Regions from separate parts of the Streptomyces ficellus genome, predicted to be linked through region 1. Evidence: riboswitches for the same ligand, from Rfam matches in the RefSeq annotation. Region 1 holds a riboswitch; each other region holds the start of a gene.
What was found. A riboswitch is a leader RNA that binds a small molecule or an ion and turns the genes downstream of it on or off. The one in region 1 is predicted to bind cyclic di-AMP.
Positions count from the first base shown of each region.

Region 1 (9,514 bases):
CCGCGACGCTGGCCACACCGCACAGCGTGATGCGGCTGACCTTCTACGCGTTCGTCATCGCCGTCTACAGCGCCGCCGTGTACAGCCCGTACCGGGTGGCCACCTTGGCGGCGCTGCCGGTGTCGGTCGTCCTGGTCGGCACCTCGGGGAACGCGCGGACGCCGATCGTCCCCAACGAGTACATCGCCCTGCTCATCCTGGCCCCGATGGCCGTGGCCGCCGTCGGCCTGCGCACCTGGAAGCTCCGAACCGCCGAGGGCCGCACCCGGCTCTCCGCCCTCGAACGCGAACAGGCCGAGGCGCTGCGCCGGGCCGTCGAGCACGAGCGGGCCAGGATCGCCCGCGAACTGCACGACGTCGTCACGCACAACGTCAGCGTGATGATCATCCAGGCCGGCGCCGCCCGCAAGATCATGCACACCTCCCCCGAGCAGGCCGGCGAGGCGCTGCTCGCCGTCGAGGCGGGCGGCCGGGCGGCCATGACCGAGTTGCGCCACGTCATGGGGCTGCTCACCATGGCCGACGACGGCGAACGGACCGACGGCGGTACGGACATGGCCGGTGCGGCGGCGGAACTGGCCCCGCAACCGGGCCTGGACCGGCTGGGGGCGCTCGTCGGACGGGTTCGGGACACGGGGCTGCCGGTCGACCTGGCCGTGACCGGGCCGGCCCGTTCCCTCCCGCCCGGTCTGGAGCTCGCCGCCTACCGCGTGGTCCAGGAGGCCCTGACCAACACCGTGAAGCACGCCTCCGGCGCCACCGCCGCCGTGACCGTCGAGTACGGGCCGGAACGGCTGCGGGTGGAGGTCACCGACACCGGGGGAGACGTGGGTGCGGGAGCGGCGACCGGCAGCGGGCGGGGCCTGATCGGCCTGCGCGAGCGCCTCGCCGTCTACGGCGGAACCCTGACCACCGGCCGCCGTCTGACCGGCGGCTACCGTGTGGAGGCCCTGATCCCCCTGGAGGCACCGTGACCGAGCCGCTGCGCGTGCTCCTCGCCGACGACCAGACCCTGGTCCGCACCGGATTCCGGATGATCCTCGGCGCCGACGGCATCGACGTCGTCGCCGAGGCGACCAACGGGGCCGAAGCGGTCGAGGCGGTCCGCCGCACCCGTCCCGACGTGGTCCTGATGGACATCCGGATGCCCGAAATGGACGGTCTGGAGGCCACCCGCCGCATCCTCACCGGCGCCCCCGGCGAACCCCGCGTCCTCATCCTGACCACCTTCGACCTCGACCGGTACGTCTACGCGGCCCTGTCCGCCGGCGCCAGCGGCTTCCTCCTCAAGGACGTCACCCCCGAGCAGCTGACCGCGGCCGTCCGCACGGTCCGTACCGGCGACGCCCTCCTCGCGCCCGCCATCACCCGCCGCCTCGTCCAGCGTTTCGCCGGAGGCGACCATCGATACAGTGCCCGGCACGGCGATGACACGACCGCCCTCCACCGCGACCTCGCCTCGCTCACACCGCGCGAACTGGAGGTCCTGGGCCTGCTTGCCCGCGGGCTGAGCAACGCCGAACTCGCCACCCGCCTCCACCTGGCCGAGGCGACCGTCAAGACGCATGTCGCCCGGATCCTGGCCAAGCTCGGACTCCGGGACCGCGTCCAGGCCGTGATCGTCGCCTACGAGACGGGTCTGGTCAGCGCGGGCGCGCACGAGGCCGTTGGGCAGTCCACCGAGACGTAGAACGCGGACGTGGAAGGCGGCCGGGGGCGGGGGCCGGGAGCCGAAGCATGCGCCCGCCCTCACCGGCGCTTTCCTACGAGCGCGGGGCGGGCCGCCCCGCCGGGTCGTCCACGCTCGCCGTCACCGCTCACCCGCGAGGTCGAGGTCGCCGCTGCGCGGCTCGGCGGGGACCTCGGCGGCGCGCCACGGGCGGGCGATCGGGCGTGATATCGCCCGCCACCACGGCTCCACCGGCAGCCTCGCGGCCGGCTCGAAGGGCTCGCCGGGGTGGGGGAACGCCACCGCCTGGCCCGCCGCCTCGGCGGCGTCCTTCGTCCACTCCGCCGGCTCCGCCCAGGGGTGAGGGGCGAGGTTGAACGTCCCCCAGTGGATCGGCAGGAGCACACCGTGGGGCGCGCCCGACTGCAGGTCGAGGTGGGCCCGGAGGGCCTCCTGCGGGGTCATGTGGATGTCCGGCCAGTACTCGCTGTACGCACCGAGCTGGATCATGGTGACGTCGAACGGCCCGTGCTCGGCGCCGATGTCCCGGAAGCCCTCGAAGTACCCGGTGTCGCCGCTGTGGAAGAGCCGGTGCTCCGGCCCGGTGACCACCCAGGAAGCCCACAGGGTGTGCTGCTGGTTGCGCAGGCCGCGGCCGCAGAAGTGGCGGGCCGGGGTGGCGGTCAGCCGCAGGTCGCCGACCTCCGTCGACTCGTTCCAGTCCAGCTCCCGCACGCGGGAGGCGGGCACGCCCCAGTGCTCCAGGTGCGCGCCGACGCCGAGCGGGACGACGAAGAGGGTGTCCGAGGCCGCGAGGGCGCGTATCGACGGGAGGTCGAGGTGGTCGTAGTGGTCGTGGGAGATCACCACCGCGTCGACGGGCCCCAGCGCGGCGAGCGACAGCGGGACGGGATGCAGCCGCTTGGGTCCTGCGAAGGAGAAGGGCGAGCAGCGTGCGCCCCACACCGGGTCGAAGAGGATCCGGTGGCCGTCGGTCTCGGCGAGCACGCTGGAGTGTCCCATCCAGGTGATCCGCAGTCCGGTGGCCGCGGGGCGGGCCAGGTCGGCGACGGTGGTGGGGTGCACGGGGACGCCACCGGTGGGCGCCCGGCGGGCCCGGGACTCCTTCTCGAAGTAGACCTTCGCGAATTCCAGGGTGGAGCCGGACGGTCTGTGCCTGGTCCCGACCGGGTTCTGGAAGGTGCCGTCCGCGAAGTTCGGCGACCGGCGGATGCGCTCCATCCGCTCTCCGGTGGCGTCCGCGCCGAAGGCGGCCGGCCGCAGTGCGCGCAGTCGGTGGCGGAGCTGGGGCGGGACGCCGGAGCCGGTCACGGTACCTCCAGGGGGGTGAGCGTCCTTCCATTATGGGCGGGGGGTACGACAACCCGGGGGCGGGCCCGGCGGGTGCGATGTCACATCGGTGACCGCCCCGTCCGTCGTACCGGTGAAAGGTTGTCCACCCGTACCCCAGGAGGCCCTCATGGCCCGCATCTCGCTCACCCCGCCCCGCACCCTGCTCTTCCGCGCAGTCGAGTGGTACGCGAAGCGCACCTACGGAATGGGCCTCGACCCGGTCCGCGCGGCCGGGCACAACGGGCGCGTCCTGCGCACGACCCTGCGGTTCGAGCTGGCCGTCGGCCGGTGGAACGCCCTGGACCCGACCCTCAAGGCGCTGGCCGTGATGGCGTCGGCCGCCGAGATCGGGTGCAGCTGGTGCATGGACTTCGGGTACTGGGAGAGCACCCGGCACGGCGTCGACCCGCGCAAGCTGCGTGACCTGCCGGTGTGGCGGGACAGCGACGCGTACACGGCGCGGGAGCGTGACGTGCTGGAGTACTCCGAGGCGATGACGGCCACCCCTCCGGCCGTCGAGGACGACCTGGCCGAGCGGCTGCGCAAGGAGCTCGGCGAGGCGGCGTTCGTGGAGCTGACGGCGATGGTGGCGCTGGAGAACATGCGCTCCCGGACCAATGCCGCACTGGGCCTGACCAGCCAGGGCTTCAAGGACCGGTGCGAGCTGCGGCACCGCTGACCCGCCGCCTGCCCCGCGCCTGCCCCGGGCCCCGGTGGGGAGTGGCCTGGCGTGCGCGGGGTCCGGGGCGAGCGAAGCCCGACGGTGCTCCACGGACACGACCTGGGGAGTGTCCGGAAAGTATCGGCGTCCGCCCGGAGGGCGGGGGCCGTGGCGTCCGGTGCGTGCTGTCGCAAGGCGGAGGAGGGAGACATGGCGGAGCCATGGCGACCGACGACAACGCGGCGACAGTGCGTGCAGGGCGTCACGGGCCAGGCGAGACTTGACGGACACGACCTAGGGTGGCGGCGTGGGCAGAGTGCGGTTGAGCGTGGCCGAGCGGCGCGAGGAGCTGCTGCGAGCCGCCGTCGAGCAGATCGAGGCACGGGGTGTGGCAGCCGTGCGGATCGCCGACGTGGCTTCCGCGCTGGGCGTGAGCAACGCGCTGGTGCTGTACCACTTCTCCACCAAGGAGAAGCTCGTCGCGGCCGCCTTCGCGTACGCCGCCGAGGGCGACCTCGCGCACCTGCGCCGGCTGCTGGGGCGCCGGACCACGGCCACCCGCCGGCTGCGCGCGGCCGTGCACTGGTACGCCCCGACGGGCCGGGCCAAGGGGTGGCGGCTGTGGATAGAGGGCTGGGCGGCGGCCCTGCGCGAACCGGCGCTGCGGGTGGTCGCCCAGGACCTGGACCGGCAGTGGAAGGCGGCGCTGACCGAGGTGATCGCGCAGGGGGCGGCGGCCGGCGAGTTCCGGTGCGAGGATCCCTCGGCCGCGGCCTGGCGGCTGACCGCGTTCCTCGACGGCCTCGCCGTCCAGATGACCGCCTACGCGGCGCCCTTCACCCGCGCCGCGATGCTGGCCTGGGCCGACGAGGCCCTCGCCCGCGAGATCGGCCGCCCCGCGGCCCCACCGGACGCGCCCCGCCGATGACGACGCCCGCGCAGGCCCGGAGCCCGGGGCGCGCCACCGGCCCGGCCCGGCGCGCCGCGTGACCCTCACGTCGCGCCACGTACCTGTCAGGACCGGTGTCCTCCGCACCGCCCCGCAGGGCCGGCGCCGTTACAGGGGCAGCAGGTCCGGTCGCTTGGCGGAGACGTGGTCGCCGGACGACTCGCCGCGCAGCCTGCGGCCGATCCAGGGGACCAGGTACTCGCGTGCCCAGTTGATGTCGTCGCGGCGCAGTTCGAGGGGGCCGCGCGGCGGCAGCGGTGGCCAGGGCTGGTCGGGGTCGGCGGGGACGTCCACGCCCAGGACCTGGCCGGCCCGGAGCGCGACCCGGGTGTGGCCCTCGGGAGACAGGTGCAGCCGGTCGTCGTCCCAGGCGCGCCGGTCCTGGACGGTCTTGAGGGACCACAGGTCCAGCACCGGGCACCCGTACCGGTCCGCGATCGCGCGCACGTGCCCGTTGTACGTGGCGATCTTGCCGCGGAGCCGGCGCAGCACCGGCACGGTCCTGGTGTCGAACCCGGTCGTGACCAGGACGGTGCCGACCACGGACGTCAGGTCGGCGACGGCGCGCTCGAAGCGTTCGGCGACCTCGTCGGGGTCGCTGCCGGGGCGGATGATGTCGTTGCCGCCGGCGCAGAAGGTCACCAGGTCCGGGGCGAGTTGCCGGGCCCGCGGCACCTGTTCGGCCACGATCTGGTCGAGGAGGCGTCCGCGTACGGCGAGATTGGCGTACCGGAATCCCTCGGTCTCCGGCAGCCGGTCCGCGAGCAGCACCGCGAGACGGTCCGCCCAGCCGACGAACGTTCCGTCGGGGCCGGGGTCTCCGACGCCTTCGGTGAAGCTGTCACCGATCGCCGCGTACGACCCGAATACGTCACGGTCTCTGAATGTCGAATCGTCTGCCACGGGAGCACATCCTTCACCGGGAGATGTGACCTACGCGACCGTAAGGAGGGGTTGACGGGGGGTGATGTTTGCCACCGGTCAAGATTGTCCCAAGCGCGGAATACGACTCCGCCCGGCACCGGGACGCGGTGCCGGGCGGAGGAACGTTCGCGTCAGAGCGAGACGCCGTGCTGGCGCAGGTACGCAAGCGGGTCGATGTCCGAGCCGTAGTTGGGGCTGGTCCGGATCTCGAAGTGCAGGTGCGGGCCGGTGGAGTTGCCGGTGGAACCGGACAGGCCGATCTGCTGGCCGCCGCTCACCGACTGGCCGGAGGAGACGGACAGCGAGGAGAGGTGGGCGTACTGCGAGTAGTTGCCGTCGGCGTGCTTGATGACGACCTCGTTGCCGTAGGCGCCGCTCCAGCCGGCCGAGACGACGGTGCCCGCGCCGACGGCCTTGACGGTCGTGCCGGAGGAGGCCGAGAAGTCGACACCGGTGTGGTAGCCGGAGGACCAGCTGGAGCCGGAGGCGCGGTAGGAGGTGCTGACGCCGGCGTCGACCGGGGCGGTGAAGCCGGAGCCGCTGGTCTTCGGGGCGGACTGGGCCGGGGCCTCGGACTTGGCGGCGGAGCGCGAGGCGCGGCTCTCGTCGCGGTCGTCCGCCTTGGGCTTGGCCGGGGCGGCCTTCGCGGGGGCGGCCTTCGACTTGGCGCCGAGGGTGAGCTCCATGCCCGGGATGATCAGGGACGGGTCCTCGCCGATGACCTGGCGGTTGTCCTGGTACAGCTTCTTCCAGCCGCCCTTGACGTTCTTGTTGTGGGCGATCTTGGAGAGGTGGTCGCCGGAGACGACCGTGTAGGTGCGCGGCGCGGCCTTCTGCGGGGCGGCCTGGGCGGCTTCGGCGGTCACGGCCTGCGGCGCGGCGGCGGGGGCGGCCTGCTCGGCGGCGTGCGCGCCGGTGGCCCCGAAGAGCGGGAGCGCGAAGGCCGCGCCACCCGTACCGGCGGCGACGAAACCACGCGTGATGGTGCTGGACTTGGGACGGCGGTGCTTACCCTTCGCGGGCATGGCGATTTCCTCTCCGGCGCCTGCGAGGTGAGCTGTCGGGTTCGGACTGGAGTTGTCCGGCCGCGTCATGGACGCGACTTCACCCCGAGCCGGTCCCGGAAATCCGGGTCGGCGTACTACCTGGGTCCCCCGCTCCTGCCACGCGTGGGTGGGTGCGAATTCCGACCGGTGGCAGGATTCGGCGGTCCGGCCGGATTGCCGAGACCGTAAGCGAGTGGGGTCGGCGTGAACAAGCCGCTGATTTCCCCACCGCATTCCGGGCGGTGGTGAAGCCCGGGAATTCCGGTCACCCTCCGTGGACAAGGGATCATGAATTCCCGCTGTGGGCACGGAATTTGTGGAGGGTGTCCCGCCACGGACGGTCACAGTTATGACGCTGCTCACGTGGCTCCGGCCATCTCCCGGGCGACCAGGGCACGTTATACCCAATCACCCAATACGGACAGAACAGCCATTAGCTGACGAGTCTTGCCAATCCCACCGCGTAGGCGGCTGGATGCGGCAGCCCCGGTCCGCGCAGCGCCGGGTTCACGAACACCATCGAAGACCTACGAAGTGGGACAGAAGCGCATCTACCGTCTCCGGTCCATGGGCCGCGACGGCCCGGCTGCGGGCTCGTCCACCCCCCGCGACCATGGGAAGGGCAACGGATGTGCGACGCGCACGGAGATTGATTGCCCGACGCACCGATGTCGTATCGTCGGATCGCGAACATCGTCGGCGGCGGACGCCGACCGCAGACACGGAGGAGCCCCCGTGACGCAGGAGCTGCCGCAGGTCCCGTCGACAGAGCCCGAGCTGACCGGGGTGCGCAACTTCCGTGACGTCGGCGGGCTTCCGACGGTGGACGGCCGGCGGGTGCGCCACGGGATCCTGTACCGCAGCGGCCACCTCGCGCACGCCACGGGCACGGACGCCGCCTTCCTCGCTGGTCTCGGTCTGCACACGATCTTCGACTTCCGCAACGCCGCCGACCAGAAGCTGGAAGGTCCGGACGTCGAGCTCCCGGGCGTACGGAACGTGAACATCCCGCTCTCCGACCCGGCCGACGGCGCGGAATTCTGGACCATGGTCCGGGACGGCGACCTCGACCAGCTGCGCTCCATCCTGGCGGACGGCAAGGGCGCGGCCCGGATGACGGCCTCGTACCGCATGATCATCAAGGAGCGCACCGCCGAGCACAGCCGGGTCCTCCACGCGCTCGCCGAGGACAGCGTCCCCGCCCTGATGCACTGCGCGGCGGGCAAGGACCGGGCCGGGCTCTCCATAGCGGTGTCCCTGCTCGCGGTCGGCGTCGAGCGCGACGCGATCGAGGAGGACTACCTCAAGTCCAACGACCCGCACCGCCGCTACAAGGTGCGCCGCAGCGACACCTCCCCCGCCGCGATGTCCCCCCAGGTCATGGAGCTGCTCAGCCCGCTCTTCGAGGCCCGCATCGACTACCTGACGGCGGCCTTCACCACGATCGAGGAGACCTGGGGCTCGACCGAGCGGTACCTGACCGAGGGCCTGAAAATCAGCCCCGAGACGCGCGAGCGGCTCCGCGAGCGGCTCCTCGACCAGGGCTGAGCCCCACGCCCGCCGCCGGTCAGCGGCGGTGGGCGTCCGTGCCGAGGCACAGGTCCGCCGCGGCGCTCTGCATAAGGGTGTGGACGAACAGCAGCTCGGCCCCGGCCCGGGTCGCCGCGGCGATCCGGTGCGGGGTCAGCGAGTCGAAGTGGGCACTGTCCCCGGGGTCGAGCACGTGCACCGCCTCACCGAGGGCCAGCCGCACCCGGCCGTCGAGGACGTACAGCCACTCCTCCCCCGGGTGTACGCGCACGAGGTCGCCCGGCGCCGCATACGGCACGCGGACGCGCAGCGCCTGCATCGCCCGCCCGGGGCCGCCGGCCTGGTGGTAGATCCAGCCGTCCGCCTCGGCGGGCTCGGCCCGGCCGCCCCGGACGATGGGGTCGCGCTCGGGCGGCACCTCGCCGAGCAGCTCGGACACGGTCGCGCCGTAGGTACGGGCCAGCCCGAGCAGCATCGGCAGCGAGGGCTGGCGGCGGCCGGTCTCCAGGCGGGACAGGTGGGCCGGGGAGAGCCCGGCGCGCCGCGCGGCGGCCTCCAGGGTCAGCCCCCGGCGCCTGCGCAACGCCCGCAGCTGCGGCGCGACGTCCGGCAGCGCGCCGCCGCCTTCGTTCTCCTCCGCCGGCGATGAGGCGTCCGGCGACCCGGGGTACGGCGACCCGGGGTCCGGCGACCCGGAGTCCGGCGAGGGTGCGGGAGAGGTGTTCATGGCTCCATTGCGCCAGGCTTCTGCCTCAGAGGCAAGCCGGTTGCCCCTGAGGCAGGAGGCAGAGGGCGGCGGGCAGGAGACAGGGGCTCAGCGGTTGGCGACCGCCTGCTTGACCAGCGTCTTGCCGAAGTCCCACATCAGGCCGCCGCCGCTGTGCGCCTCGTCCATGACGGTGGTGAACGCCGCCACGAAACGGTCCACCTCCCGCTCGCCGATGATCAGCGGCGGGATCAGCTTGATGACCTCCAGGCGGTCGCCCGAGACCTGGGTGAGGATGCGGTGCCGTTGCAGCAGCGGGACCACGACCATCTGGGCGAAGAGCCCCTTGCGGGCCGCCTGGAGCATGGTCCACCGGCCGCGCAGGCCGAGCGAGGACGGGCGGCCGAACTCGATGCCGATCATCAGGCCTCGGCCCCGCACCTCGTGCAGCATCTCGTAGCGGTCGACCAGCGCGGCGAGCCGGGACTTCAGCTGCTCACCGGTCCGCCGGGCGTTGGCCACGATCTCCTCGTCGTCCATCACGGACAGGACCGCGAGCCCCGCCGCCATGGCCTGGGCGTTGGAGCCGAAGCTGGCCGAGTGGATGAGCGTCCGGTCGAGCGACGAGTAGACGCGTCTGAAGATCCAGTCCTTGCCCAGCGTGGCGCCGACCGGC
Region 1 covers NZ_CP034279.1:974,450-983,963, forward strand. Annotated here, with positions in the region: gene EIZ62_RS04230 (sensor histidine kinase) at 1-974, shown strand, start outside; gene EIZ62_RS04235 (response regulator) at 971-1,690, shown strand; gene EIZ62_RS04240 (MBL fold metallo-hydrolase) at 1,811-3,001, opposite strand; gene EIZ62_RS04245 (carboxymuconolactone decarboxylase family protein) at 3,150-3,701, shown strand; gene EIZ62_RS04250 (TetR/AcrR family transcriptional regulator) at 3,991-4,611, shown strand; gene EIZ62_RS04255 (SGNH/GDSL hydrolase family protein) at 4,741-5,535, opposite strand; gene EIZ62_RS04260 (M23 family metallopeptidase) at 5,688-6,581, opposite strand; cyclic di-AMP (ydaO/yuaA leader) riboswitch at 6,584-6,742, opposite strand; gene EIZ62_RS04265 (tyrosine-protein phosphatase) at 7,338-8,150, shown strand; gene EIZ62_RS04270 (XRE family transcriptional regulator) at 8,170-8,859, opposite strand; gene EIZ62_RS04275 (aspartate aminotransferase family protein) at 8,947-9,514, opposite strand, start outside.

Region 2 (9,514 bases), 700 kb from region 1:
AGCCGCCCAGGGACGGGACGCTGCCCGAGGTCATCGGCGAGCAGCTGCGCGAGGTCGTCGAGGAGGAGGTCCCGGCGCGCGCCCTGATGGCCGCCTACCGGCTCCCGCACGACGGCACGCGCGAGTGCGACGCGGCCGACATCGCCCTCACCGTCCTGGGCGGTGGCGAGTCGTCGCGGCTGCACAACCGCCTGGTGCGCCGCGACCGCACGGCCGTTGCGGCCGGTTTCGGCCTGCTGCGCCTGGCCGGCGCGCCGTCGCTCGGCTGGCTGGACGTGAAGACCTCCGGCGGTGTGGAGGTGCCGGACATCGAGGCGGCCGTCGACGAGGAGCTGGCCCGGTTCGCCGCCGAGGGCCCCACCCCCGAGGAGATGGAGCGCGCCCAGGCCCAGCTGGAGCGCGAGTGGCTGGACCGGCTCGGTACGGTCGCCGGCCGCGCGGACGAACTGTGCCGGTACGCCGTGCTGTTCGGCGACCCGCAGCTCGCCCTGACCGCCGTCCAGCGCGTCCTCGACGTCACCGCCGAGGAGGTGCAGGCGGTCGCCAAGGCCCGCCTCCGCCCCGACAACCGGGCCGTGCTGGTCTACGAACCGCTCAGCACCGACCACAGCGACCAGGCAGAAGAGGGGGCCGACCAGTGAGCGACGCCGCTGTGTCCCTGACGTCCATGGACTTCCACCCGCAGCCCACGCCGGGCACCGCCAAGCCGTGGGCCTTCCCCGCCCCCGACCGCGGCACCCTCGGCAACGGTATGACGGTGCTGCGCTGCCACCGCCCCGGCCAGCAGGTGGTGGCCGTCGAGATCTTCCTCGCCGCCCCGCTGGAGGCCGAGCCCGAGGGCCTCGACGGCGTCGCCACGATCATGGCGCGCGCCTTGTCCGAGGGCACCGACAAGCACTCCGCCGAGGAGTACGCGGCCGAGCTGGAGCGCTGCGGCGCCACCCTCGACGCGCACGCCGACCACCCCGGCGTACGGGTCTCCCTGGAGGTGCCGGTCTCCCGCCTGGGCAAGGCCCTCGGCCTGGTCGCCGAGTCGCTGCGCGCCCCCGCCTTCGCCGACAGCGAGGTCGAGCGCCTCGTCCGCAACCGGCTGGACGAGATCCCGCACGAGATCGCCAACCCGGCCCGCCGCGCCGCCATGCAGCTCTCCAAGGAGCTGTTCCCGGCCGACTCGCGCGTGTCCCGCCCCCGCCAGGGCACCGAGGAGACCGTCGCCCGGATCGACGCGGCCGCCGTACGCGCCTTCTACGAGGCGCACATCCGGCCCGCCACCGCCACCGCGGTCGTCGTCGGCGACCTCACCGGCGTGGACCTCGACGCGGTGCTCGCCGACACCCTCGGGGCCTGGACCGGCAACAGCGCCGAGCCCCGCCCCGTACCGGCCGTGACGGCCGACGACACCGGTCGCGTCGTCATCGTCGACCGCCCCGGCGCCGTACAGACGCAGCTGCTCATCGGCCGCATCGGTCCCGACCGGCACGACCGCCTGTGGCCGGCCCAGGTGCTCGGCACCTACTGCCTGGGCGGCACCCTCACGTCCCGGCTGGACCGGGTCCTGCGCGAGGAGAAGGGCTACACCTACGGCGTGCGGGCCTTCGGCCAGGTGCTGCTCTCCGGCCCCGACGGCGGGGCGGCCATGCTCGCCATCAGCGGCTCGGTCGACACGCCCAACACGGGCCCGGCGCTCGACGACCTGTGGAAGGTGTTGCGCACCCTCGCCGCCGAGGGTCTGACCGACGCCGAGCGCGAGACGGCGGTGCAGAACCTGGTGGGTGTCGCGCCGCTCAAGTACGAGACGGCCGCCTCCGTCGCGGGCACCCTCGCGGACCAGGTCGAGCAGCACCTCCCGGACGACTTCCAGGCGCAGCTGTACGCGCGGCTCGCGGAGACGGGCACCGTGGAGGCCACCGCGGCGGTCGTCAGCGCCTTCCCGGTGGACCGTCTGGTCACGGTCCTCGTCGGGGACGCGTCCGAGATCAAGGAGCCCGTCGAGGCGCTGGGCATCGGTGAAGTGACCGTCGTAGGCGGCTGATTGACGCGGCGTCTCCTGACGGCCCGTCCAGGACCCCGGCATCGCCCGATGCCGGGGTCCGCCCTGTTCCGCGGTCCGATCCGGGCCTCGCGAACGGTCCGGGCCCTGTGAACGATCCGTGGCGCCCGAACACGAGCGACGATCCGGCGCCGGGTGAGCCGCTGCCCGCCCCGGTGCCCGGTGCCCGGTGTCCTGGTCTGTGCGCCGGTGGCCGTGGCCTCCTCGCCGGCTCCTTCGCAGGTCTTTTCCGGGCCCATCCATATGTCCGCTTTGTTGCGGAGGCTAGGTGTCTGCCCTGTGGCGTGCGCTACAAAAAACCGTGTCTGTTTGGTGATTGAAAGATCGGCCGCTTAGCGTCTAGTGCGCTGTCCGACCGGAACCCGCCGCACCCGCGGCACCGGGCAGCCATCGCCGAGTCCCCGTCAGGCGCGAGCCTGGGGAGCCGGGGACCCATGAAGTCCCTGGGGTGAATCGGACGCCTTCGCACCCGTGCGGAGGGGCCCGTAGGAGACCTTCCTGCTCCGAACCCGTCAGCTAACCCGGTAGGCGAGAAGGAAGGAAAGGACCAGCCGCTTCATGGCGTTCACCCGTGCCACCGGGAAGCACCGTGCCCCGAGCCGTCTGAGCCGCAAGAGCGCACACGTCGCCGGAGTCGCGGCCCTCGCCACCACCGGCGTCATCGGAACCCTCGCTTCCCCGGCGCTCGCCGCCGCCCCGGACGCCGCTCCGGGATCGCTGGAGGACACCGGCCTCAACCAGGCGGTCATCACGGACACGCTGGCCGACCAGGTCGACGCCCAGGCCGCCGCCCAGGAGCTGGAGGCCCAGGAGGCCGCCGCCAAGGCCGCCGCCCAGGCGAAGGCCGAGGCCGACGCGAAGCGCAAGGCCGAGGCCCGGGTGAAGGCCGCCCGCGACGCCAAGGAGCGCGCCGACCGCGAGGCGGAGCGCAAGCGCCTCAACGCCTTCCAGCTGCCCGTCTCGGGCACGTACGTCAGCACCGGCTACCAGACCGGCGGCGCCATGTGGTCCTCCGGCAGCCACACCGGCATCGACTTCCACGCCGCCTCGGGCTCCCAGGTGGTCTCCGTCGGCGCGGGCACCGTCGTCGAGGCGGGCTGGGGCGGTGCGTACGGCAACAACGTCGTGATCAAGATGAACGACGGCACGTACACCCAGTACGGCCACCTGGCCTCGGTCAGCGTCTCGGTCGGCCAGAGCGTGATGCCGGGGCAGCAGATAGGCCTCTCCGGCTCGACCGGAAACTCGTCCGGCCCCCACCTCCACTTCGAGGCCCGTACCGGCGCCGACTACGGCTCGGACATCGACCCCATCTCGTACCTCCGCTCGCACGGCGTCAACGTCTGACCCACCTCTCTGCCAGCGCGGCGACGGCCCCGGTTCCTCTTCGGACCGGGGCCGTCGTCGTGCCCGGACATCCGCCAGGACGTCTGCCGGACGCCCTGGCGGGGGCTTTTCGGCCAACAGGGCCCCCGATTCCAGGTGCTCGCCGGAATCGCACCCCACGGGAATAGGGTCTTTGCCATAGAGTCACCAATAGAGTTACTCGACAGCTGCTCAACAGAGTCGTTTCGCGCGGAACAATGTGGGGGTTCTGGTATGCGCATTCCGGCGCACTCGGTGTGCACGGCGATCCGCGACGACATCGTCATCGGCGTGTTCGCGCGAGGCAGCCGCCTCACCGAGGAGCAGCTGGCCCGCCGCTACGGCGTCTCGCGCGTCCCGGTCCGCGAAGCGCTGCGCACCCTGGAGTCCGAGGGCTTCGTGACCACCCGCCGCCACGCCGGCGCGTGCGTCGCCGAGCCCACCGAGCAGGAGGCGGCCGACCTGCTGGAGATGCGGACGCTGCTGGAGCCGCTGGGTGCCGCGCGCGCGGCCCAGCGGCACACCGAGGCCCACCTGAAGGTGCTGCGGGGCCTGGTCAGGCTGGGTCAGGAGCGGGCGCGGCGCGGCCCGGGAGAGGACCTCGGGTCGCTGGGCGGCTGGTTCCACGAGACGCTCGCCCAGGCGTGCGGCAGCCCGGCGCTGTCGGCGCTGCTGACCCAGCTCCGGCACAAGATCGCCTGGATGTACGTGGCCGAGGAGCCCGCCCGGCCGGTCGAGGCGTGGGCGGAGCGCGGCGCCATCGTGGACGCCGTGGCCCGCGGCGACGCCGAACGCGCCCGCGCGCTCACCGCCCGCCACGTCGAGCGGTCCCTGTCCGCGTACCGGCTGCGCCGCACGCCGGGGAATGCGGGTGGTGGGACCGTGGTGAGGACTTCGCAACATCGCGTAAACACCGCGAGTGCCCGGAATTAACAGCGCTCCGGTAAAGGAGAGGGAGAAATTCGCACCCGATGAGCACCCAGAGCAATTCCGGGTCCGCCGAAAAGCGCCGAAAGCCCATGCCGCCCCGGACGGACGAAAGCGGAGCCGAACCGCCCGTTTCCGGGAGGACGACTCCGCTCGATGACTCCGCTTGACGACTCCGCTCGGCGCCGGAGAGGGGTCAGACGGTCTCGGGGAGCTCCTCGAGCCCCTCGGCGACCAGCTTCGCCAGACGGTCCAGGGCGGCGTCCGCGCCCTCCGCGTCCGAAGCGAGCACGATCTCCTCGCCGCCCTGCGCGCCCAGGCCCAGCACCGCGAGCATCGACGCGGCGTTGACCGGGTTGCCGTCGGCCTTGGCGATCGTCACGGGGACGCCGGAGGCCGTGGCGGCGCGGACGAAGATGGAGGCGGGGCGGGCGTGCAGGCCCTCGGCCCAGCCGACGTTGACGCGGCGCTCAGCCATGGTGTTGCCCTTCGAGTCTCGGCGGTTGTCTAGACCAGTTGTCGAATCCAGTCTCTCACGTCCCACAGGGTGCTCGAACCGGCCTTCACGGGGCCACGACCGCCGGTCGGCGCGCCTCGCCCCGCGTTGTCCCCCGCGTTGTCCACAGCACCTCCGCGACCGGCGCCCGCACCGTACGCTGGGGCCCATGCGGACCCCGTCGGATCAGCCGGAACACGTGTACCCCGATCACTGGGAGGCCGACGTCGTGCTGCGGGACGGCGGCACCGCGCGGATCAGGCCGATCACCACGGATGACGCCGAACGCCTGGTCAGCTTCTACGAGCAGGTCTCGGACGAGTCGAAGTACTACCGGTTCTTCGCACCCTACCCCCGGCTCTCCGCCAAGGACGTGCACCGCTTCACCCACCACGACTACGTGGACCGGGTCGGCCTCGCGGCCACCGTCGGCGGCGAGTTCATCGCGACCGTCCGCTACGACCGGATCAACGCCCAGGGCCTGCCCGCCACCGCCCCCGCCGACGAGGCGGAGGTCGCCTTCCTGGTGCAGGACGCCCACCAGGGGCGGGGGGTGGCCTCCGCCCTGCTCGAACACATCGCGGCGGTCGCGCGCGAGCGGGGCATCCGGCGGTTCGCCGCCGAGGTGCTCCCCGCCAACAACAAGATGATCAAGGTGTTCACGGACGCCGGCTACACCCAGAAGCGCAGCTTCGAGGACGGCGCCGTCCGCCTCCACCTCGACCTCGAACCCACCGACCGGTCCCTCGCCGTCCAGCGGGCCCGCGAACAGCGCGCCGAGGCCCGGTCCGTGCAGCGGCTCCTCGCCCCGGGCTCCGTCGCGGTCGTCGGCGCGGGCCGCATCCCCGGCGGAGTCGGCCGTACGGTCCTGCGCAACCTCCTCGAAGCCGGGTACACGGGCCGTACGTACGCCGTCAACCGCGCCCTGCCGGAGACGACGACCTCCCTGGACGGGGTGCCCGCCTTCCGCTCCGTCGCCGAGATCGGCGAGCCCGTCGACCTCGCCGTCGTCGCCGTACCGGCCGACCGGGTCCTGGAGGCCGTCGCCGACTGCGGCGAGCACGGGGTGCGGGGCCTGGTCGTCCTGACGGCCGGTTACGCCGAGCAGGGCGCCGGAGGCCGGGAGCGCCAGCGTGAACTGGTGCGCCGGGCACGCTCGTACGGCATGCGCATCATCGGCCCCAACGCGTTCGGCATCATCAACACGGCGCCCGGCGTGCGGCTCAACGCCTCCCTGGCGCCGCACCCGCCCGCACCGGGCCGGATCGGTCTGTTCACCCAGTCCGGTGCCATCGGCATCGCCCTGCTGTCCGGGCTGCACCGGCGCGGGGCGGGCCTGTCGTCGTTCATCTCCGCGGGCAACCGCGCCGACGTATCGGGCAACGACATCCTCCAGCACTGGTACGACGACCCCGAGACCGACGTCGTCCTGCTCTACCTGGAATCGATCGGCAACCCCCGCAAGTTCACCAGGCTCGCCCGGCGCACGGCGGCGGTGAAACCGGTCGTCGTCGTCAAGGGCGGCCGGCACAGCGGCAGCGCGCCCCCCGGCCACGCCGTGCCGGTCACGCGCATCCCCCACACCACCGTCTCGGCCCTGCTGCGGCAGGCGGGCGTCATCCGGGTGGACACGGTCACCGAACTGGTCGACGCGGGCCTGCTCCTCGCCGGGCAGCCGCTCCCGGCCGGCCCGCGGGTCGCGATCCTCGGCAACTCGGAGTCGCTGGGCCTGCTGACGTACGACGCCTGCCTCACCGAGGGGCTGCGGCCCCGGCGCCCGCGCGACCTGACGACGGCCGCCACGCCGCAGGACTTCCGTACCGCCCTCGCCGAAGCCCTCCGGGACGACGCGTGCGACGCGGTCGTGGTCACCGCGATCCCCTGGGTCGGCGAGAACGGGCTGACCGAGTCCGGCGACGGCGAGGTCCTGGCCGAGGCGCTCCGCGCCGCCACCGCGGAGGCACCGGCCAAGCCCGTGCTGGTCGTCCACGTGGAGATGGGCGCCCTCGCCGACGCCCTGGCGGCAGCCACCAGCACGGCCCCACCGGCTCCCGCCACCCCACCACCGACCCCCGCCGCTGCCTCCACCCCACCCGCCGCCGCCCAAGAAACCCCCGCCGCCGAACCCACCACGGCCGACCCCGCCCCGCCCACCCCGCCCCACAACCGCATCCCGGCGTACCCCGCCGCCGAGCGGGCCGTCCGGGCGCTGGCGGAGGCGGTCAGGTACGGGCAGTGGCGCCGTCAGGCCGCCGACCCCGGACGCGTCCCCGAGTACGAGGGCATCGACGAGGCGGGGGCCGCCGCACAGATCGAGCGGGCGCTCGCACCGGAGGCCGACGAGCGGGGCGTCACCCTCGGCGCCGACGCCGCCCGCGAGCTCCTCGGGCGCTACGGCATCCCCGTACGCCCCACGCTCCCCGCTCCCACCCCCGACGACGCGGTCCGCGCCGCCACCGGCCTCGGCTACCCCGTGGCGCTCAAGACCACCGCCCCGCACCTCCGCCATCGCCCCGACCTCGGCGGCGTGCGCCTCGACCTGGCCACCGAGGAGCAGCTGCGCACCGCCTACTCGGAGCTGACCGAGACCCTCGGCAAGCCCGAGGAGCTCCAGCCCGTCGTCCAGGCCATGGTCCCGCGCGGCGTCGACACCGTCGTCCGCGCCGCGATCGACCCCGCGGTGGGCGCCGTCCTGTCCTTCGGCCTCGCGGGCGCGCCCTCCGAGCTGCTGGGCGACACCGCCCACCGCCTGGTCCCGGCCACCGACCGGGACGTCGCCGAACAGATCCGCTCCCTCCGCACGGCCCCGCTGCTGTTCGGCTGGCGCGGCTCCGCACCCGTCGACACCCCCGCCCTCGAAGAGCTGCTGCTCCGGGTGTCACGGCTGGTCGACGACCACCCGGAGATCGTCGCTGTCGGGCTGGAGCCCGTGGTCGTCGCACCGCAGGGCCTCTCCGTCCTCGGCGCCACCGTCCGGCTCGCCCCGCCCCCCGCCCGCACCGACCTCGGCCCGCGCCGGCTCCCCAGCTACTGACGCCCACCGCCACGCACGCCGGGATCGCACGCCGGACGGCACGGCGCACGGGCGTCCCGCGCAGGCACCGCGCCCCCGTAGGATGGAGTCCATGGCGAAGACCGGTACGACGACCACCCAGGGGCTGCGCGCGGCGATCGAGCGCAGCGGCTACTACCCGGCCCTTGTGGCCGAGGCGGTCGAGGCCGCCGTCGGCGGGGAGCCGATCGCGTCGTACCTGGTCCACCAGGAGACCACCTTCGACGCCAACGAGGTGCGCCGGCACGTCACGGTCCTGGTCCTGACGGCCAACCGCTTCATCGTCAGTCACACCGACGAGCAGAACGCCGACACCAGCTCCCCGACGCCGTACGCGACCACTTCCACCGAGTCGGTCAAGCTCGGCCGGATCTCGTCCGTCGTCCTCAGCCGCGTCGTGGCGAACCCCGAGTCGTACACCCCCGGCACCCTGCCGCGCGAGGTCGTCCTCACCATCGGCTGGGGCGCCGTCTCCCGGCTCGACCTGGAGCCCGCCGCGTGCGGCGACCCGAACTGCGAGGCCGACCACGGCTACACCGGCAACTCCACGGCCGACGACCTGAGCCTGCGCGTCAGCGAGGCCGGTGACGGCCCCGAGACGGTGCGGCAGGCCCTCGCCTTCGCCCAGGCGCTCTCCGAAGCCACCGCGGCCACCCGCTGATGGTCCAGCCCGCACACATGGCACCCGCCTGGCCCGACGAACCCGAGCCGCTCGCCCCCGGCACCGCACCCGTGCCCGAGTACGGCTCCGGCTCCCTCGCCGACCTGCTGCCGACGCTCGCCGCCGGTCTGGACGTACCCGGGTTCGAGCACCGCATCAGCGAGCTGACGCCCGCCGACCGCAACTGCGTGTTCCTGATCGACGGCCTCGGCTGGGAGCAGATCAAGGCCCACCCCGACGAGGCCCCGTACCTCACGTCGCTCCTGGGCAGCTCCAGGGGCGGCACGGGACGACCGATCACCGCCGGGTTCCCCGCCACCACCGCGACCTCACTGGCGTCCGTCGGCACCGGACGGCCGCCGGGCGAGCACGGCATGCCCGGCTACACCGTGCGCGACCCGGCCATCGGCCGGCTGATGAACCAGCTGCGCTGGAAGCCCTGGACGCCGCCGCACGCCTGGCAGCCGTACCCGACCGTCTTCCAGCTCGCCGACGCCGTCGGCGTCCACACCGCGCAGGTCTCCTCGCCGACCTTCCGCGACACGCCCCTGACCAAGGTCGCGCTCAGCGGCGGAACGTTTCATGGGCGGCTCACCGGTGAGGAACGGATGGACCTGGCCGCCGGGGAACTCGCCGCCGGTGACCGTTCCCTCGTCTACACGTACTACAGCGAGGTCGACGGCAGCGGTCACCGCTTCGGCGTCGACTCCGACGCCTGGCGCGGCCAGTTGATGTGCGTCGACCGTCTCGTCCAGCGCCTGGCCGAGCAGCTCCCGCCCCGCACCGCGCTGTACGTCACCGCCGACCACGGGATGATCGACATCCCGTTCGACGAGCAGTCCCGCATCGACTTCGACGAGGACTGGGAGCTGAGCGCGGGAGTCGCCCTGCTCGGCGGCGAGGGCCGGGCCCGCCACGTCTACGCGGTGCCGGGCGCCGAGACCGACGTACTGACCTGCTGGC
Region 2 covers NZ_CP034279.1:1,676,620-1,686,133, reverse strand. Annotated here, with positions in the region: gene EIZ62_RS07310 (M16 family metallopeptidase) at 1-641, shown strand, start outside; gene EIZ62_RS07305 (M16 family metallopeptidase) at 638-2,032, shown strand; cyclic di-AMP (ydaO/yuaA leader) riboswitch at 2,432-2,595, shown strand; gene EIZ62_RS07300 (M23 family metallopeptidase) at 2,609-3,397, shown strand; gene EIZ62_RS07295 (GntR family transcriptional regulator) at 3,650-4,348, shown strand; gene EIZ62_RS07290 (HPr family phosphocarrier protein) at 4,539-4,820, opposite strand; gene EIZ62_RS07285 (bifunctional acetate--CoA ligase family protein/GNAT family N-acetyltransferase) at 5,008-7,872, shown strand; gene EIZ62_RS07280 (DUF5998 family protein) at 7,964-8,551, shown strand; gene EIZ62_RS07275 (alkaline phosphatase family protein) at 8,551-9,514, shown strand, end outside.
Region 2: it holds a riboswitch for cyclic di-AMP, as region 1 does, so the genes downstream of both, EIZ62_RS07300 (M23 family metallopeptidase) here and EIZ62_RS04260 (M23 family metallopeptidase) in region 1, are expected to answer to the same signal.

Region 3 (9,514 bases), 5.7 Mb from region 1:
GTTCGCGGACTTCGTCACGGTGGAGCTGCTGGATCCGGTCCTGCGGGGCGAGGAGCCGTCGGGCACGCACACCGGGATGCGGCGTACGGCGGTGAGCGGCATCCGTGACGACCACCCGCTCCAGCCGGTGGGCGACGTCATCCGGTTCGCCGTGGCGACGACGCCGATGGCGGCTGCCCTGGCGAGCGGGCACGCGGTGCTGGAGCCCGACCTGAGCGTGGCGACCGGCTGGCGGGCCCAGGATCCGGAGGGCGCCGACGAGGCCCTCGCGTACGGCATCCACTCGCTGGTGACGGTGCCGTTGCAGGCGCGCGGGGTGGTGCTGGGGATGGCCAACTTCTGGCGCTCGGAGCGGGCGGAGCGGTTCGAGGAGGAGGACCTGGCCTTCGCGGAGGAGGTGGCCGCCCGGGCCGCCGTCGCCATCGACAACGCGCGCCGCTTCACCCGCGAGCACGCCATGGCGGTCACCCTCCAGCGCAGCCTGCTGCCGCGGGTCCTGCCCGAGCAGGGCGCGCTGGACATCGCGTACCGCTACCTGCCGGCGCAGGCCGGGGTGGGCGGCGACTGGTTCGACGTGATCCCGCTGCCCGGCGCCCGGGTCGCGCTGGTGGTGGGCGACGTGGTGGGGCACGGCCTGCACGCGGCGGCCACCATGGGCCGGTTGCGTACCGCCGTGCACAACTTCTCGGCGCTGGACCTGCCGCCGGACGAGCTGCTGGGGCACCTGGACGAGCTGGTCTCCCGGATCGACCAGGAGGAGGGCGGCGACGGCGACGGCGAGGGCATCACGGGGGCGACCTGCCTGTACGCGGTGTACGACCCGGTGTCCGGGCGGTGCAGCATGGCGACGGCCGGGCACTTCGCCCCGGTGGTCGTGCTGCCGGACGGCACGGTGGACTGTCCCGAGGTGCCGGTCTTCCCGCCCCTGGGGCTCGGCAGCCTGCCGTTCGAGACGGCGGAGGTCCGGCTGCCCGAGGGGGCGCAGCTCGTCCTCTACACCGACGGGCTGATCGAGCACCGCGGCCGGGACGTCGACACGGGGCTGCGGGTGTTGCGCGAGACGCTGTCGGGGCACCCGGACCGGGGTCCGGAGGAGGTCTGCCAGGCCGTGTTCGCCGCCCTGCTGCCGCCGCACCGCCGCGACGACATCGCGCTGCTGGTGGCCCGTACCAGCCTGCTGGACCGTGCCCGGGTCGCCGACTGGGACGTGTCGCCCGACCCGTCGGCCGTTGCGGGGGTGCGGGCGGCGTGCGGGCGGCAGCTGGAGCAGTGGGGTCTGGAGGACATCGGCTTCACCACGGAGCTGATCCTCAGCGAGCTGATCACGAACGCGATCCGCTACGGCTCCGAGCCGATCCACGTACGGATGCTGTACGAGCGCTGCCTGATCTGCGAGGTGTCCGACGGCAGCAGCACCTCCCCGCACCTGCGGCGGGCGGCCACCACCGACGAGGGCGGGCGCGGCCTGTTCCTGGTCTCCCAGCTCACCGACCGGTGGGGCACCCGCTACACCCCCACGGGCAAGGTGATGTGGACCGAGCAGTCCCCCACCGCCGGGCCCCGGCAGCCGATGGAGCTGCTGCTCGACGACATCTCCTGGTGACGGGCGGGCGCCGCTGTTGCCGGAACGACAACACCCTTTGCCGCTGCCGGGGCGGCCGGGGTGGAATGGACGGCATGGAAGAACAGTCGGACGCCATCGCCCGGACCCTCTCCGAGGTCGGGCCGCGCCTCAAGCGCCTGCGGACCAGGCGCGGGGTGACCCTGGCCGCGCTCGCGGCGGCCACCGGCATCTCCAAGAGCACCCTGTCGCGGCTGGAATCCGGCGGGCGCCGCCCCAGCCTGGAGCTGCTGCTGCCGATCGCCCAGGCCCACCAGGTGCCGCTGGACGAGCTGGTGGGCGCGCCCGAGGTGGGCGACCCGCGGGTCCGGCTCACCCCGAGGACCGTGCACGGCAACACCACCGTGCTGCCGCTGACCCGCCAGCCCGGCCCGCAGCAGGCGTACAAGATGGTGCTGCCGCCCGACCGGTGCACCCCGCAGCCCTGCACCCACGAGGGGTACGAGTGGCTGTACGTGCTGTCCGGGCGGCTGCGCCTGGTGCTGTCGGGGCACGACCTGGTGCTGGGCGCGGGCGAGGCGGCCGAGTTCGACACCCGGCTGCCGCACTGGTTCGGCAGTACGGGCGACGGCCCCGTCGAGGTCCTCAGTCTCTTCGGCCGGCAGGGTGAGCGGATGCACGTGCGCGCCAGGCCCCGGCGGGCGGGCGCGGAGAAGGAGGCGGCGGGGCAAGGTGACGGGCCGGACGCGAGCGGGGTCGGCCGCCGCCCGTCGCCGGCGTCCGCGTGATCATCCGGTGCAGGAGGCCGGAGGCGGCCCGCCCGGAGGCCGGGTCGTCGATGTGCGTGCCGATCCCGACGACGTCGTCGGCGCTCCCCTTTCCCGGGGAGGCGGCGGGGCCGATGAGGGGCGCGGCGTCCGACTACCGGCCGGGAGCTTCCGGCTAACGGACGACTTCCTTCGATCCAGGCACCATTCGGCATATGCATCCCCGCCTCACAACCCGCACCACCCGTTTCACCTTGGCATCGAAGGAAAAACGGCCGTTTGCGCCGGGTGGCCATCTGTTAATCTGCCCGCTCCTGGATGTTGGTCCACCGTTTCCCTCTCCCCCAAGCGCCCCACGCTCGCCGGGTGCAGCGAGGTGTTCCTTTCGTGTACAGCACTCCGTTCTCCCCGGCGGAAGCCAGAGCCGCGCGGGCCCGGGTGGGCCTGAGCACCGCCGAGGTCGCCCACGCCATGGCCGCCTGCGGCATCCCGGTCCACCCCGACCTGGTCCTCGCGTGGGAGCAGGGCTCCCACCCGCCCTCGGAGCCCCAGCTCTTCGCGCTCGCCGATGTGCTGTGGTGCCCGCCGACCACGCTGATGGGCGTCGAGCCGCGCACCCTGGCCGAGCACCGGCTGGCCCGGCAGCTGAGCGTGGAGCGGCTGGCGTACCGCATCGGCATGGACCCGGCCGAGTACCGCGCGGCGGAGTCGGAGCGGTACTGGGACGGCGACCTGCGGCAGACCAGGGCCCTCGTGGACGCCCTGGGGCTGTCGCTGCGGAAGCTGGTGGGCATCATGGGCCGCGGCGAGGAGCTGGCCGGCCACCTGCGGTCGGCGGTCGACGGGCGCTGGAAGACCCACGTGGCGCCGGTGGCGGAGCTGGTGGTCGTCAACGAGACCCTGGTGGGCGGCGCGCTGCGCACGATGCACACGGAGTTCGCGGAGTTCTCCAAGCGGTACATGGGCCATCTGGTCGCCCGCAACGACGACTCCCGCCTCAAGGAGGTCGCCGCGGAGCGCTCCGCCTACCTCCACCGGCTGGTCGACCACTTCTGGGACCTCGTCGGGGACGTGGGCGAGGAGCCGCCGTTCGACGCGCGGGGCCGCTGAGCCCGGGCGGCCGGCCACCGTGGGCCGGCCGCCGGCCGCTCGCCGGTCAGTGGGCGGTGGCCCTCATGGAGGTGGGCGGCGGCGCGGCGGCGCCGCCGTCCTCGTAGTCGTCCCAGTCGATCTCCATCGCCTTGCGGCGCGTGAACGCGTTGAAGAACAGGTTCAGCGCGATCGCCGTGAGGGCGCCGAGGGTGATACCGCTGTCCAGGACGGCCCTGAGGTCGTCCGGCATGCGGTCGAAGAAGGGTGTGACCGTCGTGGGGAGGAACGCCGCGCCCAGGCTGACGGCCAGGACGAGGGCGTTGCGCTCCTCACGGAGGTCGACCTTGCCCAGGATCTGGATACCGACCGCCGCCACCAGGCCGAACATGGCGATCGCCGCTCCGCCGAGCACCGGGTGGGGAACGGCGGCGACCAGGCTTCCGGCCTTCGGCAGCAGCCCGAGCACGATCATGAAGACACCGGCGGCGACCACCACGAACCGGCTCATCACCCGGGACATCCTGACCAGGCCGATGTTCTCGGCGAAGGCCACGTAGGGGAACGAGTTCAGCACGCCGCCGAGAACGGTCGCCACGCCGTCGGCGCGCAGGGCGCGGGTGACCGTGTCGCTGTCGACCTTCTTGCGGATGATCTCCCCGATGGCGTACACGTCGCCGGTCGTCTCGATCATGGTGATCAGCATGACGACCACCATCGCGACGACGGGGAGCAGTTCGAACTCGGGTGTCCCGTAGTGGAAGGGCGTACTGACGCCGAACCAGTCGGCGTCCGCCACGGCCCCGAAGTGCGCGTCGCCGAGGAGCCAGGCCACGGCGGTGCCGGCGACCAGCCCGATGAGTACGGCGAGGCTGCTGAGGAACGGCTTGCCGACGCGGACCACGGCCAGGACGAGCAGCAGGGTGCCCAGCGCGTACGCGAGGTTCTTCCCGGACCCGTACGAGGGGTCGCCCATGAGGTGGGCGCCACCGGCGGCGTTCTGGAGACCCACCGGGATCAGGGTGATTCCGATGATGGTGAGGATCGTGCCGACGACGACCGGCGGGAAGTACCTCACCAGCTTCCCGAAGAAGGGCGCGAAGAGGAAAGTGGCGATACCGGCCGTGATCACCGCGCCGTACACGACCAGCAGGCCGGCCGTTCCGCCGCCGGCGCCGATTCCGATGGCCACCATGGGTGAGACGGCGGTGAAGGTGACGCCCTGCACCAGGGGGAGTTTCGCGCCGACCTTCCAGACACCGAGCGCCTGGATGATCGTCGCTATGCCACAGGTGAGCAGGTCCGCGTTGATCAGGTAGACCAGCTCTTCGCGGGAGAGACCCAGGGCGTTCCCGAGGAGTACCGGGACGATGACGGCCGCGGCGTAGAACGCGAGAATGTGCTGGAAACCGTAGAGGGTGAGTTTGGGGAGGGGAAGCAACTCGTCGACGGGATGCGGCTGCTTCCCGGAGTGCTGTCGGGGGACTCGTGCCATCTCTGCCTTGCCTTCGCGAGGTAGGTGAATGAGAGAAGGGGCCTTCGCCGTGCGTCCCGGATGACAAGACGTGGACATGTCGGCCCGTACGGAGCCGACGTCTGGCGGAGTTGCCGACACCACGTCGCCCTGCGCTGCGTTTGTGCGTCCTGGTTGGCAGGACGTCCTTCGATCAGGCCTGAACAGGACCGTTTTGTCCTGGGATCCGGAGGGGGAGCCGATCGGGGCGCTCACCCTAGTTCACGGCCGGCGTTCCTCGCGAGTAACCGGCGTTCGACGGCGATCGGACCGCCACCCACGCCCTCCTCGCGCACCATGCGTCCCTTTTAGTCCATGCATGCACCTTTTGCCGCCAGCGACCGCAAAGTCCATATCGCTCCATACATAAGCAACTTGTGTATGCGGTTCGGGCGGCGTGATAAGAATCACCGCGCAACGAGGGCGTGCTGGCGTTCCGGGGCCGGATTTCCGTGGGTTTGCAGCAAAGTTGACACTCTGCCACCCGACCCGTGACGGAAGAGCCGGGAAATCCGAGCCTTGTTCCCTCACGCGTCTCTCGCTTACGGTCCCCTCAATCCGGATGGACCGCCGAATCCTGCCGCCGTCCGGAATTTCCACCCACCCACTCAACGACGCACGGCAGGAGCGGGGGAACCAGGTAAGCCGCCGGTCCGGTACACACCGGAACGGCTTGGGGTGAAGTCGCGGTGATTCCGCGGCCGGGCATCTCCAGCCCGAACCCGACAGCTCACCTCGCAGGCGACGGAGAGGAATTCGCCATGCCCGCAAAGGGTAAGCACCGTCGTCCGAAGAGCAACCCGCTCGCCCGCCGTTTCGTCGCCGCGGGCACGGGCGGCGCCGCACTCGCGCTCCCCATGATCGGCGCCACCGCCGCCGAGGCCGCGCCCAGCACGGCGCCCGCCGTGGCACAGGCGGTCACCGCCGCCTCCCCGGCCGCCGCGCCCGCGAAGGCCCCCGCCACCTATTCCGTCGTCGCGGGAGACACCCTCTCCGGCATCGCCCAGGAGCACGGCGTGAGCGGCGGCTGGCAGAAGCTGTACGAGGACAACCGCAAGGCCGTCGGCGCGGACCCGTCCCTGATCCGCCCCGGCCTCAAGCTGACGATCGGCGGCAAGGCCGCGGCCGAGCGCGCCTCGGCGCCCGAGCGTGCCGACCGTTCCGCCGCGCGGACCGCCACCCAGGCCGTCGCCAAGACCACCACGTACGCGAACAACCTCGACGGCTGGATCCGCGAGGCGCTCGACATCATGAAGCAGCACAACATCCCCGGCAGCTACGAGGGGATCCACCGCAACATCATGCGCGAGTCGTCCGGCAACCCGATGGCGATCAACAACTGGGACTCCAACGCCGCGGCCGGCACGCCGTCGAAGGGTCTCCTCCAGGTCATCGCGCCGACCTTCCAGGCGTACCACGTGCCGGGCACCGCGAACGACGCCTACGACCCGGTCGCCAACATCACGGCCGCCTGCAACTACGCGGCCGACCGGTACGGCTCCATCGACAACGTCAACGGCCCGTACTGATCCCTCCGGGTCGCCACGACCCCGCACGACCTCGACCCCGGGGCCGGTCCGCACGCACGCGGCCGGCCCCGGCGGCGTGCGCGTGGCACCCGACGAACGACCAGGCTCTTGCATAAAAATGCGGACTATGACAATCTCACTCATACCGCGTTGTACGAGGAGTTTCCCGCATGGCCCACGAAGCCGACCCGACTCTTCCCACCCCAGCACACCGAACAAACATCGCTCTGGCCCGCAACTGCCACCTCTGTGGTGAGTGGGGCACGGTGATCGACGCCCACGGCCATGACGCACCATGCCCGGGCTGCCAGGGGGCAGCTCAGTAGTTCTGCCACTCGTGGCGCGTGTACTCCAGCACCGCCGGGTCCATCAGGGTGCTCGCCCGTACGTCCTGCCGGCGCCGGTCGACCGGGAAGACGGTGGCGGCCGCGAGGACGTCCTCGTCGAGGAAGCGCAGCGGCGGCGTACGAGCCGCCAGGCGCAGCGGCGGCGGAGCGCTGCCGGCGCCCGGTGAGGCGAGGACGAAGCCCCAGTTGCCGAAGCTCGGCACGTCGATCTGGTACGGGGTCGTCGCATAGCCGGCCTCACCGATGGTCGCGGCGATGGACCAGTACGACTTGGGCGCGAAGAACGGCGAACCACCCTGCACCATGACGCGGCCGTCCGGCGTCAGGACACGGCCCAGCAGGTGGTAGAACTCCACGCTGTAGAGCTTGGCCAGCGCGGCGGTGTCGGGGTCCGGGAAGTCGATGAGCACCGCGTCGTAGCGCCGGGTGGCGTCCCGCAGCCAGTTGAAGGCGTCGGCGTGGACGACGGTGACCCGGGGGTCGGAGAGCGCGTCGTCGTTGAGGGCGCGCAGCGGGGCGAAGTCGTGGGCGAGCCGGGTCATCGCCGGGTCGAGGTCGACCAGGGTCACCCGCTCGACGTCGTCGTACCGCAGCACCTCCCTCAGGGCGAGCGCGTCGCCGCCGCCCAGGATGAGCACCGATGACCGCTTGCCCGACAGGGCGGGGTGGACCAGCGCCTCGTGGTACCGGTACTCGTCCACGGAGGAGAACTGGAGGTCGCCGTTGAGGAACAGCCGGGTGTCCGGCTGCCCGGTGAACGCGGTGGACCGGGTGACGACGATGTCCTGATAGGGCGTGGTCTCGGCGTGGACGATCGGGTCGCGGTAGAGCTGCTGGCGTGCGGTGACCTCGATGTCGTCGGCCAGGACGTACACCGTGGCCAGGAGGCCGAGGACGGCGGCCGCGCCGGCCAGCAGGCCGTTGCGCACCACCCGGCGCGTCTCGCGCCGGAAGATCCACAGGACGACGACCACGCCGGCCACCGCGTTGACCGCGCCCACCACCAGCGCGCCCTTGAGCTGGCCGAAGGCCGGCAGGAGCAGCAGCGGGAAGCACAGCCCGCCGACCAGCGCCCCGACGTAGTCCGCGGCGAACATGTCGGCGACGGCGCTGCCGGCCTCCTGCCGCCGGATCCGCTGGAGCAGCGTCATCAGCAGCGGGATCTCGGCCCCGACGAGGAGGCCCACGACGAACGAGACGACCACCATGGCGGGCATGTAGAGGCGCAGCCAGGCGAACGCCACGTACAGGATGAGGACCGACAGGCCGCCGACGAGCGCGAGCAGGATCTCGACGAGGGCGAAGGCACCGACCGCGCGCCGCTGGAGCGGTTTGGCGGCCAGGGACCCGATGCCCATGGCGAAGACCATGACGGAGATGACCACGGAGGTCTGCATCACGGAGTTGCCGATGAGGTAACTGCCGAGCGCCGTCAGCGCCAGCTCGTAGACCAGGCCGCAGGCGGCGCAGACGAACACCGCGAGCAGCAGCAGGAACCGCGTGCCGCGCGGGTGGGCGGCCGGCTTCCCGGAGGTGCCGGACGGGGTGGTGCGGTCCAGGACGGTGGTGCTCACGCGGGGGTCACGAGACGGCGGCGCCGACCATGAAGGCCGTGCCGAGGTACATGGCCGCCTGGACCCAGGCGGCGGGGTGGGGGCTCGTGCCGTTGTCGTCGAGCACCGCGTGGCCCAGTCGTCCGGGCGTCAGCAGGCCGACGACGACGGAGATCAGCGTCATCACGACGACCCCCGCGAGGCCGTACAGGAGCGTGCTCAACAGGCCCTGCCCCAGGCCCTGTTCGGACTCGCTGGCCCGGATGGACTGCTCGATGACGAGGCCGATGGCGACCGTCTGGCCGGCGAGGAGGACGGCGGCGCCGCGGTTGCGCTCGGTCCACACCACGTGGACGAGCTTTCCGGGGGTGACGAGGTCGAGCGCGATGAAGCCGACCGCCATCACGACGAAGCCGACCATGCCGTAGAGCAGGGCGGTGCCTGCCGACTCGAAGATCTCTGCCACGGTATGCCTTTCGGGGACGTCGTCGAGGAGCTCGGACGGAAGGGGCGGGAGGAGCGGGAGGGGCGGTACGGGTGCCGGGCGGGCGGCGGTGGTGGTGTCCGGCGGGTCACTTGCCGGAGCCGGGACCGCCGCCGCGGAAGGACGCGCTGTTGGGGTCGGGCCACGAGCCGAGGTGCGTCCGCCAGCGGCTGTAGCCGGTGCGGTAGTCGTCGATCTCGATCAGGCTGCCCCGGCCGCCGGCGTGCGGGCTTATGGCGACGATGTCGTCGCGGTAGCGGAGGAAGGCCATCTTCCCGTCCGCGAGGCGGTCGACGGCCCGGGTGTTGTCGTGGATCTCGTCGGAGACCTTGGACACGGGGTCGGTGCGGTCGACGTATCCCGTGCCGCTGGAGGAGTACGCGCCCCGGATCCAGCTGCTGGGTACGGCGTTGCCGCCGTCGTCGTCATCGTCCGGGTCGCTGGAACAGGCGGCGAGCGCCACCGTCGCGAGGAGCGTCACGGTGATGCGTCGAGCGGTCTTCATCGGGCCTCCAGCCGGGTGTGCGTCGCCACGATCCGGCGGCTCTGCGGGTAGGTGTGCCAGGTGCGCCAGCTCAGCCCGGCGGTCTCCCGCTCCACGGTCAGGGCGGTGACCGCGTCCGGGGAGCCGGGGAACACTCCGTGCAGCGCCCGGGGGTGGTCCTCCGAGA
Region 3 covers NZ_CP034279.1:6,648,113-6,657,626, reverse strand. Annotated here, with positions in the region: gene EIZ62_RS29950 (SpoIIE family protein phosphatase) at 1-1,603, shown strand, start outside; gene EIZ62_RS29945 (helix-turn-helix domain-containing protein) at 1,678-2,349, shown strand; gene EIZ62_RS29940 (helix-turn-helix domain-containing protein) at 2,716-3,438, shown strand; gene EIZ62_RS29935 (nucleobase:cation symporter-2 family protein) at 3,485-4,912, opposite strand; cyclic di-AMP (ydaO/yuaA leader) riboswitch at 5,522-5,689, shown strand; gene EIZ62_RS29930 (LysM peptidoglycan-binding domain-containing protein) at 5,692-6,459, shown strand; gene EIZ62_RS29925 (polyamine aminopropyltransferase) at 6,779-8,380, opposite strand; gene EIZ62_RS29920 (DUF350 domain-containing protein) at 8,388-8,825, opposite strand; gene EIZ62_RS29915 (DUF4247 domain-containing protein) at 8,932-9,348, opposite strand; gene EIZ62_RS29910 (DUF2617 family protein) at 9,345-9,514, opposite strand, start outside.
Region 3: it holds a riboswitch for cyclic di-AMP, as region 1 does, so the genes downstream of both, EIZ62_RS29930 (LysM peptidoglycan-binding domain-containing protein) here and EIZ62_RS04260 (M23 family metallopeptidase) in region 1, are expected to answer to the same signal.